Regions from separate parts of the Streptomyces roseochromogenus subsp. oscitans DS 12.976 genome, predicted to be linked through region 1. Evidence: riboswitches for the same ligand, from Rfam matches in the RefSeq annotation. Region 1 holds a riboswitch; each other region holds the start of a gene.
The links. Region 1 has a riboswitch for cobalamin ahead of metE (5-methyltetrahydropteroyltriglutamate--homocysteine S-methyltransferase). Riboswitches for the same ligand answer to the same signal wherever they lie in the genome.
Positions count from the first base shown of each region.

Region 2: another riboswitch for cobalamin. It lies ahead of M878_RS55460 (hypothetical protein); the one in region 1 lies ahead of metE (5-methyltetrahydropteroyltriglutamate--homocysteine S-methyltransferase).
Region 3: another riboswitch for cobalamin. It lies ahead of nicT (Nickel transporter NicT); the one in region 1 lies ahead of metE (5-methyltetrahydropteroyltriglutamate--homocysteine S-methyltransferase).

Region 1 is NZ_CM002285.1:9,050,880-9,054,146, reverse strand. It holds gene M878_RS88910 (acyl-CoA dehydrogenase family protein) at 1-1,009, opposite strand, end outside; cobalamin riboswitch at 1,268-1,490, shown strand; gene metE (5-methyltetrahydropteroyltriglutamate--homocysteine S-methyltransferase) at 1,647-3,267, shown strand, end outside.
Region 2 is NZ_CM002285.1:1,200,700-1,203,966, reverse strand. It holds gene M878_RS55465 (hypothetical protein) at 1-1,131, opposite strand, end outside; cobalamin riboswitch at 1,313-1,435, shown strand; gene M878_RS55460 (hypothetical protein) at 1,496-1,882, shown strand; cobalamin riboswitch at 2,048-2,192, shown strand; gene M878_RS55455 (CbtB domain-containing protein) at 2,229-2,450, shown strand; gene M878_RS55450 (CbtA family protein) at 2,472-3,224, shown strand.
Region 3 is NZ_CM002285.1:2,224,482-2,227,748, reverse strand. It holds gene M878_RS59595 (L-tyrosine/L-tryptophan isonitrile synthase family protein) at 1-356, shown strand, start outside; gene nicT (Nickel transporter NicT) at 390-1,499, opposite strand; cobalamin riboswitch at 1,526-1,713, opposite strand; gene M878_RS59585 (VTC domain-containing protein) at 1,957-2,787, opposite strand; gene M878_RS59580 (DUF4956 domain-containing protein) at 2,784-3,267, opposite strand, start outside.

The DNA of each region.
Region 1 (3,267 bases):
ACACGGACAGTTCGACCGCCAGCGCGAAGTCGCGCGGTCCGCGGACCGCCGCCTCACCGTCCCGGGTCTCCTCGACGCCGTCGGCGACCCGTGCGGCGCGCTGGACGAGGAGTTCGGCGGCGTCCACCTCGGCGGCCGAGCGGGCCAGGTCGATCTGCACCGGCGCCTTCTCGCGCAGCGGGGCGCCGCGGCGGTCGGTCCGGCGGAGGTTCTGCTCGGCCGCGGTGCGGACCGTACCCCGCGCGGCGCCCACCACGGGGACGGCGAGCGGCAGGGCGTTCACGGCGTTCACGGGGACCGTGTGGCACCGGGCTTCGGAGGCCGCGGCCCGCCCCGCGTTGATGTCGAACCGGGACAGGGTCAGATACTCGGGCACGAAGACGTCGTCGAGCACCATGGTGTCGCTGCCGGTACCGCGCATGCCCAGGGTGAACCAGGTGTCCTTGACGGTGATGTCCGACCGCGGCACCGCGAAGAACCGCACCTCGCCCCGCCCGTCGGGGCCCACGGTGCCGGGTACTGCGGAGCAGGCGAAGACCCAGTCGGCGAAGCGCACCCCGCTGATGTACTTCCATTCACCGCTGAGCCGCCAGCCGCCGGAGGCGCGCTCCGCCTTGCCGGCCGGCATGAGCGCGCCCGCCATCAGGGCGTCCGGCCCGTCGGCCCACAGCACCGCCTGGCCCTCCAGGGGCAGATACGCCCCGTACCGGGCCGCGTAGGCGGACAGCGAGGCGGCCCAGGCCGCCGAGGCGCACCCCTCGCCGACCAGGATCACCGCCGAGGTCATGTCCGTGAAACGGCCTTCCGTACCGCCGAAGGCCGCGGGGACGAAGTGCCGGGCGAACCCGGCCTCCCGCACCGCCTCGACCACCTCGGGCGCTAGCCGCCGGGCGGCCTCCGTCTCCGCGCCGCGCCGCGCCGCGATCTGCGCCACGCGCGGCGCGGCGGCGACGACGTCCGCCACGCCCGACCTCTCGGCCAGGATCGTCGCTTTGCTGTCGCTGAGCATATGTTCGCCACCTCCACTGGGATGGCCGCAGTCTCTCCGCCCGAGCCCGCGACGGGCCGCTCCCAAGCCGGGACCGGCCCGTCAATCACCCGACCGGCTTCAATCAGCCCGCCGACGGGTCGCACCGCCCGTTCCCGCACCGTGCCGAGGCACCTGGAGACCGTCCTCCCGGGAATTCGCAGGGCGGGCCGCGGCCGCGTGTCTCACCTCACCTTCCGAATGCCGGACGTACGCCACCGCGTCTCCGGTCGGCCCCGTAGGGTGACTTCTGCAGCTGGTTCGCCCCGTCAGCCAGGCGGGACGCGTCGCAAGAGGGAACCCGGTGGGAATCCGGGACTGCCCCGCAGCGGTGAGCGGGAACGACCGCCGTCATACGCACTGGGTCCGATGTACCGGGCCCGGGAAGCGACGGCCAGTAGGTGTCCTCCTGGGAGAGGACGTGCCCGCGAGTCCGAAGACCTGCCAACTGCCCGTGTGCGGGACGACTCGTGCACGGACATCCCGGTGACCTCGAGGGCGGGTCGGCGCAGACAACCGAGCGGGCGGCCGTGGGCCGTTGTCGCCCGGTCCGTCACCCCCTTCGCGCTCTCGTCCCGTCGCCGGGATCTCAGGGATTCATCTCGCGAAGGAGATCTCCGTGACCAGCAAGTCCGCAGCCGCGGCAGCACGGGCCACCGTGTACGGCTACCCCCGCCAGGGCAGGAACCGCGAACTGAAGAAGGCGATCGAGGGCTACTGGAAGGGCCGTGTCACCGCCGACACCCTCCGGGCCACCGCGGCCGAACTGCGCCGCGGTACCTGGCGGCAGTTGGCGGACGCCGGCGTCGACGAGGCGCCGACCGGCGACTTCTCGTACTACGACCATGTACTCGACACCACCGTCATGCTCGGCGCGATCCCCGCACGCCACCGGGACGCGGTCGCCGCGGATCCGCTCGCCGGGTACTTCGCCCTGGCGCGCGGGACCCAGGACGTCGCGCCGCTGGAGATGACCAAGTGGTTCGACACCAACTACCACTATCTTGTGCCCGAGTTGGGCCCGGACACGGTGTTCACGGCCGACTCGGCCAAGCAGGTGGCGGAGCTCAAGGAGGCCGTCGGTCTGGGCCTGACCGCCCGGCCCGTCCTCGTCGGGCCCGTCACCTACCTGCTGCTGGCCAAGCCCGCGCCCGGCGTGGCCGGCGACTTCGAACCGCTCACCCTGCTGGACCGGCTGCTGCCGGTGTACGGCGAGATCCTCGCCGACCTGCGTGCGGCCGGCGCCGAGTGGGTCCAGCTCGACGAGCCCGCGCTCGTGCAGGACCGTACCCCGGCCGAACTGAACGCCGCAGCCCGCGCCTACCGCGATCTCGGAGCCCTCGCCGACCGGCCCCAACTGCTGGTGGCCTCCTATTTCGACCGGCTCGGCGAGGCGCTGCCCGTGCTGGCCAAGGCTCCGGTCGAGGGCCTGGCCCTGGACTTCACCGAGGCGGCCGCCGCCAACCTCGACGCCCTCGCGGCCGTCGGCGGGCTGCCCGGCAAGCGCCTGGTCGCCGGCGTCGTCAACGGCCGCAACATCTGGGTCAACGACCTCAAGCAGTCCCTCGCCACGCTCGGCACCCTGCTCGGTCTCGCGGACCGTGTCGACGTGTCGCCGTCCTGCTCCCTCCTGCATGTGCCGCTCGACGCCGCCGTGGAACGGGACATCGAGCCGCAGATCCTGCGCTGGCTCGCCTTCGCCCGGCAGAAGACCGCCGAGGTCGTCACCCTCGCCAAGGGCCTCACCCACGGCGTCGACACGATCGCCGCGGAACTGGCCGCGAACCGGGCCGACCTGGCCTCCCGCGCCCGCTCCCCCCTCACCCGCGACGCGGCCGTACGGGCTCGTGCGGCCGCCGTCACCGAGGCCGACGCGCGCCGCTCCCAGCCGTACGCCGAGCGGGCCTCGGCCCAGCGTGCCCGCCTCGGTCTGCCGCTGCTGCCCACGACCACGATCGGTTCGTTCCCGCAGACCGCCGAACTGCGCACAGCCCGCGCCGACCTGCGTGCCGGCCGCATCGGCGCGACCGGCTACGAGGAGCGCGTCGAGGCGGAGATCCGCGAGGTGATCTCCTTCCAGGAGAAGACCGGACTCGACGTCCTGGTCCACGGTGAGCCCGAACGCAACGACATGGTCCAGTACTTCGCTGAACAGCTCACCGGCTACCTCGCCACCCAGCACGGCTGGGTCCAGTCCTACGGCACCCGCTACGTCCGCCCGCCGATCCTCGCCGGTGACG
Region 2 (3,267 bases), 7.9 Mb from region 1:
CTGCACCGTTCCGCCCTCGGCGGGCTGCCCGGCCACCACATGGGCGGAGGGTGCCAGGATGAACTCGTAGCCGGGGACGCGGTGGCGCAGATAGTGGGTGTGCGCCTCCAGGACGTAGTCCTCCTCGGTCTCCATCGCCTGGCGGGCCAGCGCGTTGAGCGCCGCGTCGTCGGCCAGCGGCACCGCCATGCGGATCCTGCTGCCGGTGAGCGCCTCGGCGGGTTTGAAGCAGCCGAGCTCCAGCCCGTACCGTTCGCGCAGCAGGCGGGCCGCCGTGTGCACCCGGTGGCGCAGCTGGGCCTCGTCAGCGCCGGCCCGGGAGACCGAGTAGCCGGGCAGCCGGGGCAGCAGCACGCCGAACTCCCGGTGGAACGCGGTCACTTCGGCCTCGGCTGCCAAGGTGGTCTCCGGGGAGCTGCCCGCCCCCGGCGCGGGGAGGCCCACCGCGTCCTCGACCGTCGGGTACAGCGTCGTCTTCCGGTTCCAGCGCTCGGCGACCTCCGGCCCGTTGGCGTCCACCCGCAGCTGCTCCAGGCCCGCCGCGCGCTTCAGCCAGAGCAGCAGCACCCGTGCCTCGGCGTCGATCGCGAACAGTCGCACCACCGTCTCCGGTACCGCGCTCAGCTGCCGGACCAGGCGTTCCAGCGGTGCGGCCGGCCGGTCCGGGAACGAGCCGACCGCCATCGCCAGCAGGGCGTGCGTCAGGTAGTAGTAACGCAGCTCGGGGACCTCCACGGGGACCGCCTCGGACGCCGCCACCGCCTGCCGCCACGGCTCGCCCCGGCCCACCACCAGGTCGCCCGGCGCGGCCAGATACACCGCCCGGGCCTCGTTGTACGCCGAGAAGTCGTCCGGCGAGCGGCCGAGGGCCAGTTGGGCCACGTCGGCCTCGAAGCAGCCCTTCAGCGTGGACGCGGTGCCGAGCACGATGGCCGGCACCTGGCCGCGCGGCACCCCGAACGGCAGCAGCTCCTTGCCCGCCGCCTCCTTCGCCCCGGCCAGATCCGTCCCGAGCAGACGCCGTGAGACCTGCTCCAGTTCCTCGGTCGAGAGCAGATCGGGTCCGGTGACGAACCCGTTCCACGCCAGGGTCTCACCACGGTGAACGACGGTCTGTTCCTGTTTCTGCATCCACGGCTCCCGGATTCAGTGCGGAAAGCGACAGGTCGATCACATTCTGTATGCCCCCGAAGGGCGGTCGGACCGCTCACAGGTCACGGCAGCCTCACTCACAGCATGCGCCCGAGGGCGCCTGCCGGCCGCGGCGCCGGTGATGGGATGATGATCGACGACATCAGGGCGACGGCGGTCCGAGGAAGCCGGTGGAAATCAGGCGCGGTCCCGCCACTGTGACCGGTGAGCGAGTTCCGGCAGGCCACCGCCCCGTCCGGGGTGGGAAGGCGGGGCGAGTGACGACCCGGGAGCCAGGAGACTCACGCGGTCGCCTCCTCGACGGACACCGGGGCGGATCTCCCCGGGAGGGGAGTGGTGCGGCGTGCCCGAGAGGCCGACGGAGAATGCATCAGGCGGTGCGGCGCCGTGCCGGGTCGTGGTGTGCCGGGACTGCTGCTGCGGCAGCCCCAAGGTGACCGGGGTCGATCACGCGGCGCAGACCGCGCGGCTGCGGGCGGAGATGCCGGTCCGTGTCTCCGACTGCCTCGACGTGTGCGATCAGGCCAACGTCATCGTCGTACAGCCCTCGGCCGCGGGCCGGGCCGCCGGTGCGCGGCCGGTCTGGCTCGGGCTCGTCAACGACGCGGACGCGACCGAGGACATCGTCACCTGGGTGCGCGCCGGCGGGCCGGGCGTGGCTCCCCTGCCGGACATCCTCGACCTGTACACCTTCACACCGCCCCGGCGCCGCGCGGATCCCCCGGCGTGAAGTGCGCGTGGCGTCATCGCCGCACTGCATGTGCTCCGTGAGGTGTTCCGTGTTGTCCACGAAGATGGAGCTGACACGCACGCACCGGTGCGCATCCACGACCCGGCGGACTCCGCCGTCGGCGTCGCGGGAGAGGAAGATCACGTCGGGCGGAGGCGGTCTTGGGCATGCGCGCGTCGCGCGGTACGGTCGATCCGATATCGACGACGGCGACACGGAAGCCGGTGGGAATCCGGCACGGTCGCGCCACTGTATGAGGGACCCCCAGGGGCTCGCGAGTCAGACCCGTGGCCGTCGTCATGTGCACCACCGAGATGGGACGCGAACTCCCAGAGGAGGTCCTGCCATGGCGCAGACCGTCGCCCAGCCGACAGCAACCACCCCCGTCGTTCCCGCCAAGCTGCCACTGAAGGCGATTGCTCCCTGGGCGGTCTTCTTCGGCGTCCTGATGATGATCCTGCTCTACTTCGTCGGCGCCGAGCAGGGCGCCACCTCCGTGTTCAACGGCACGGGCGTCCACGAGTGGGTGCACGACGCCCGCCACCTGCTCGGATTCCCCTGCCACTGACGCGAGGGACTCCGCACGCCCATGAACTCCGCAACCGTACGGAAACTTCTTGTACGGGGCATGGTCACCGGCCTCGCGGCCGGTGTGCTTGCCCTGATCGTGGCCTATCTCCTCGGTGAGCCGAACGTCGACAAGGCGATCAGCTACGAGGACGCCCACTCCCACGGGCCCGAGATGGAGGTCGTCTCCCGCTCCCTGCAGTCCACCGCCGGCCTCGCCACCGGCGTCCTCGTCTACGGCGTTGCCTTCGGCGGCATCGCCGCGCTCGCCTTCTGCTTCGCCCTGGGCCGCGTGGGCCGCTTCAGCCCGCGCGCCACGGCACTGCTGCTGTCGGGCTGCGCACTGCTCGCCGTGTACGTCGTGCCGTTCCTGAAGTACCCGGCCGCTCCGCCGTCGGTCGGCAACCCCGACACCATCGGCAAGCGGACCACCCTGTACTTCCTGATGACGGTGCTCAGCGTCCTCCTGGCTGTCGCCGCCACCATCCTGGGCAAGCGGCTCGCGCCGAGCCTGGGCACCTGGTGGGCGACCGTGGCCGCGGTGGCCGCGTTCGCCGTCGTGATCGGCCTGGCCTACCAGTTCCTGCCCGTCGTCAACGAGGTGCCCAAGGACTTCTCGGCCACCCTGCTGTGGCGGTTCCGGCTCTCGGCTCTGGCGATCCAGATCGTGCTGTGGAGCGGATTCGGCCTCGTCTTCGGCGAGTTGGCCGAGCGCGTGCTGAACCCCAAGCCGGCCACGGCCCCGAACAGCCGAGCGGTTCCGGCCGCGCACTGACTCCTTCCGGACAACAGAGGGCCCTTCGGAACCTTCCGAGGGC
Region 3 (3,267 bases), 6.8 Mb from region 1:
GCATCACGCGCTTCCTCGTCGAGGACACCGCCGACTGGACCGGCACCCGCTCCGCCCTGCAGCGCGCCTGCCGACAACGCGCCTACGGCGTCATCCAGCGCAGCCGCGCCTGGGGCGACCTGATCGCCGAGCACCACCCCCACGCCGTGCGCCTCTCGATCCACCCGCAACCCGTCGGCGCACCGAAATTCGGTATCCGCCTCCTTGACGCCCCCGACGCCTGGACCACCCCCTGGCACTCCGCCGCACTCCACCGCGCCGACGGCACCTGGACGCTCGTGCCCCGGGCGACGGCGGCTCGGCTGGGCCGGCTTGTCCAACGCGACGGCAGGCCCAGCCACTTCGAGCACAACTGATCAGGCGGGCGTCGCAGCGACGGCCACGAGCCGTCAGCCGGCGTCCGCGGCGCGGGCGCTCCAGCGCTCCTCCACCTTGGCCAGACGCCAGTAGGCGATGGCCACGGCCCAGACGACAACGAACAGGCCGACGATCACATAGCCGACGTTGTCCAGGTCCAGGCTCGCGATCCAGCCGGTGATGTCATCACTCAAGCCGAGCTTGTCATGCAGAACGCCGACCAGTTCGATCGTCCCGACGAAGAAGGCCACCGCGATGGACAGCCCGGTGATCGTGAGGTTGTAGAACACCTTGCGAACGGGGTTCGAGAACGCCCACTGGTAGGCGAAGTTCATGAACGTGCCGTCGAGGGTGTCGAACAGGCTCATGCCGGCCGCGAAGAGGAGGGGCAGGCACAGGACCGCGTACCAGGGGAGGCCGGCTGCGGCGCCGTTGCCGGCCAGGGCGAGGAGCAGGACCTCGGTCGTGGTGTCGAAGCCGATGCCGAAGACGAAGCCGAGAGGGAACATCTGGCCCGGTCGGCGGATCGACTTGGTGAGCCGGCCCAGGATGCGGTTCATGAAGCCGCGCGAGTCCAGGTGGGCTTCCAGTTCCGCCTCGTCGTAGCGTCCGGCGCGCATGGCCTTGAAGACGCGCCGGATGCCGAACAGGGCGACGAGGTTGAGAGCGGCGATGAGGTACAGGAAGCCGCCGGAGACCGTGGTGCCGACGGTGCCGAGGACCTGGTGGGTCCGGGAGCCGTCGTTCATCAGGGTGCCGGCCAGCTTGGCGCCCCCGGCCACCAGCACGGCCATGACGACCACCACGCTGGAGTGCCCGAGCGCGAACCAGAAGCCCACCGACACGGGCCGCTTGCCGTCGGCCATGAGCTTGCGGGTGGTGTTGTCGATCGCGGCGATGTGGTCGGCGTCGAAGGCGTGCCGCATGCCGAGGGTGTAGGCCGTGATGCCCAAGCCGACCCCGAACGCCTTGGACCCGACCTCATAGTGACGCGGGACCACGAGGAGGAACAGAATCCCGAAGGCGACCACGTGCAGAGCGACGATCACGGCCAGCAGGCCCGCGGTTCGGACGGTGTCCTCGCGGCGCCAGCGAAAGGACGGGACGGCGGCGGTTTCGGGCACGCCAGGGGACACGGTCATACGGTTCGCTCCAGCACCTCGTGGATCAGCTTCGTGCTGCCGTGGCCGGTCTCCTGGCTGACGGGTCATCGCGCCCGCCCCTGCCTTCCCGGCCGTGAGGCCAGTGGCAATGCATGGGGCGGGAACTCCCCGATCACAGTGGCGAGGGCCGCTCCGGACTGAGCCCCTGGGGCTGTCACCGGTCTTCCCGAACACCACGGCCTGCCTACCCTAGAAGGCGGCGAGTATCAGCTGCAAGGCTGCATAACCGATCGGAAATTGAGGTGGAAACTCCCCAATCGTGATGCAATAGCCCCGCGCCCCTCACCGGCGTCAGCCATGCCACACCGGGCGCACCCACGAGCGAAGATCCGCCCGGCAGGGCCCCGGTGTCCGGCCGGGAGGACGCACATCGCCTCCCGGCCGCAGGGCTATCCCGGCGGCGGGCGTTTCCCGCCGCCGGGCTTCCACCGGCCGTTCAGCACGTCGGCTCCGGAGCCGCCGCACCGAAAGCGCGGCGGGCGGTGCGACGCCATCGGTTGGCGGGTAGTGCGGGACGCAATGCGGCGAAGGCGCTGCAGTACTTGGTGAAGACGGCGGGGCGTATCCCGTGGGCGTGCAACAGGCGGTCCGCTTCGGTGAGATGCCCGGTGGTCTTGGTCTCGACGAGCACGAGGTCGTCCGTACACCGCACGGTGCGTCCGATGCGCAGGTCGTGGCAGACCAGTGCTGCGTCGCAGGTGATGCGCTCGCCGTCGGCCACGAAGGTGGCGCGCATGTAGTCGGTACTCAAGGACGGTTCAAGGGCCGCCGGAGCACCGATGCCGTACGCGGTACGCAGGGTGTCGGTGAGGAATCCCCGGCAGTCGGGGCCGAGCGGGGTGTCAGCTCCGGTCAGCGGGCATCGGCGTTTGACGGTGTCGCCGCGCGGCCCCTTGAGCTTGATCTCGAACTGCCGCTCTCCTGTGTCCTCGTAGACCCGTTCCCGGATCTTGAAGCGGCGTCGGCGGCCCTGCCGGTGGTCGTGGAAGGAGCGGAGCTCGGGGGTGTCGTAGTAGACGGAGTGGTAGCGGAAGGCACGCCGGCCGTCGATGGCGAGGGCGCGGTAGGGGCCCCCGGGCCGGTGCGGGTGGGTGAGCCGGCCGACGACGCGCAGGAAGGTGTCCGCGGGCACGAGGTAGCTGTGGTCGAAGCGGGCGAGGAGGGATGCCCGTTCGTTGAGCTCGTCGAGCGAGACGGGGCCGGCGCCGTGGGCGGCGTCGCCGATGGCGCGGACCGCGGCGGCGGCGCGGACCGGTGCGGTGGTCATGCGGTTTCCCAGGCGGGCGTGGTCCGGGGGGCGGGTCCGGCGGCGGGCGCGGAGCCCCGGCCGGCCGGGGCCGCTGCGCTCTCGCGGTAGCGGACGTCGACGACGGTGAGGTCCCGGACGAAGTCGACTTCCATGACTGTCCAGTGGAGGGGCTCACCCAGGCGCCGTACGAGGTCGGCGTGGAGGACGGCCGGGTCCTCGTGGACGGCGTCGAGGGTGACGACGGCGCGCCGGGTGCCGGCGAGGAGGCGGGGGCTGTCGGCTGCCCAGACGATGAGGAGCAGGGTGGCACACAGCCCGGCGGTGAGCGCGAACGGCAGCCTCGGCAGTCCGCAGAGCAGGCCGAGGACCAGGGTGGTGAAGTAGTAGGCGACTTCTTGGTGTTGCACGGCGTCGGAGCGGAGTCTGACGATCGAGAGCACGCCGAAGAGACCGAAGCCCAGGGCCGCTCCCCCGCCGCCGCGCACCTCGGCGAGGGCG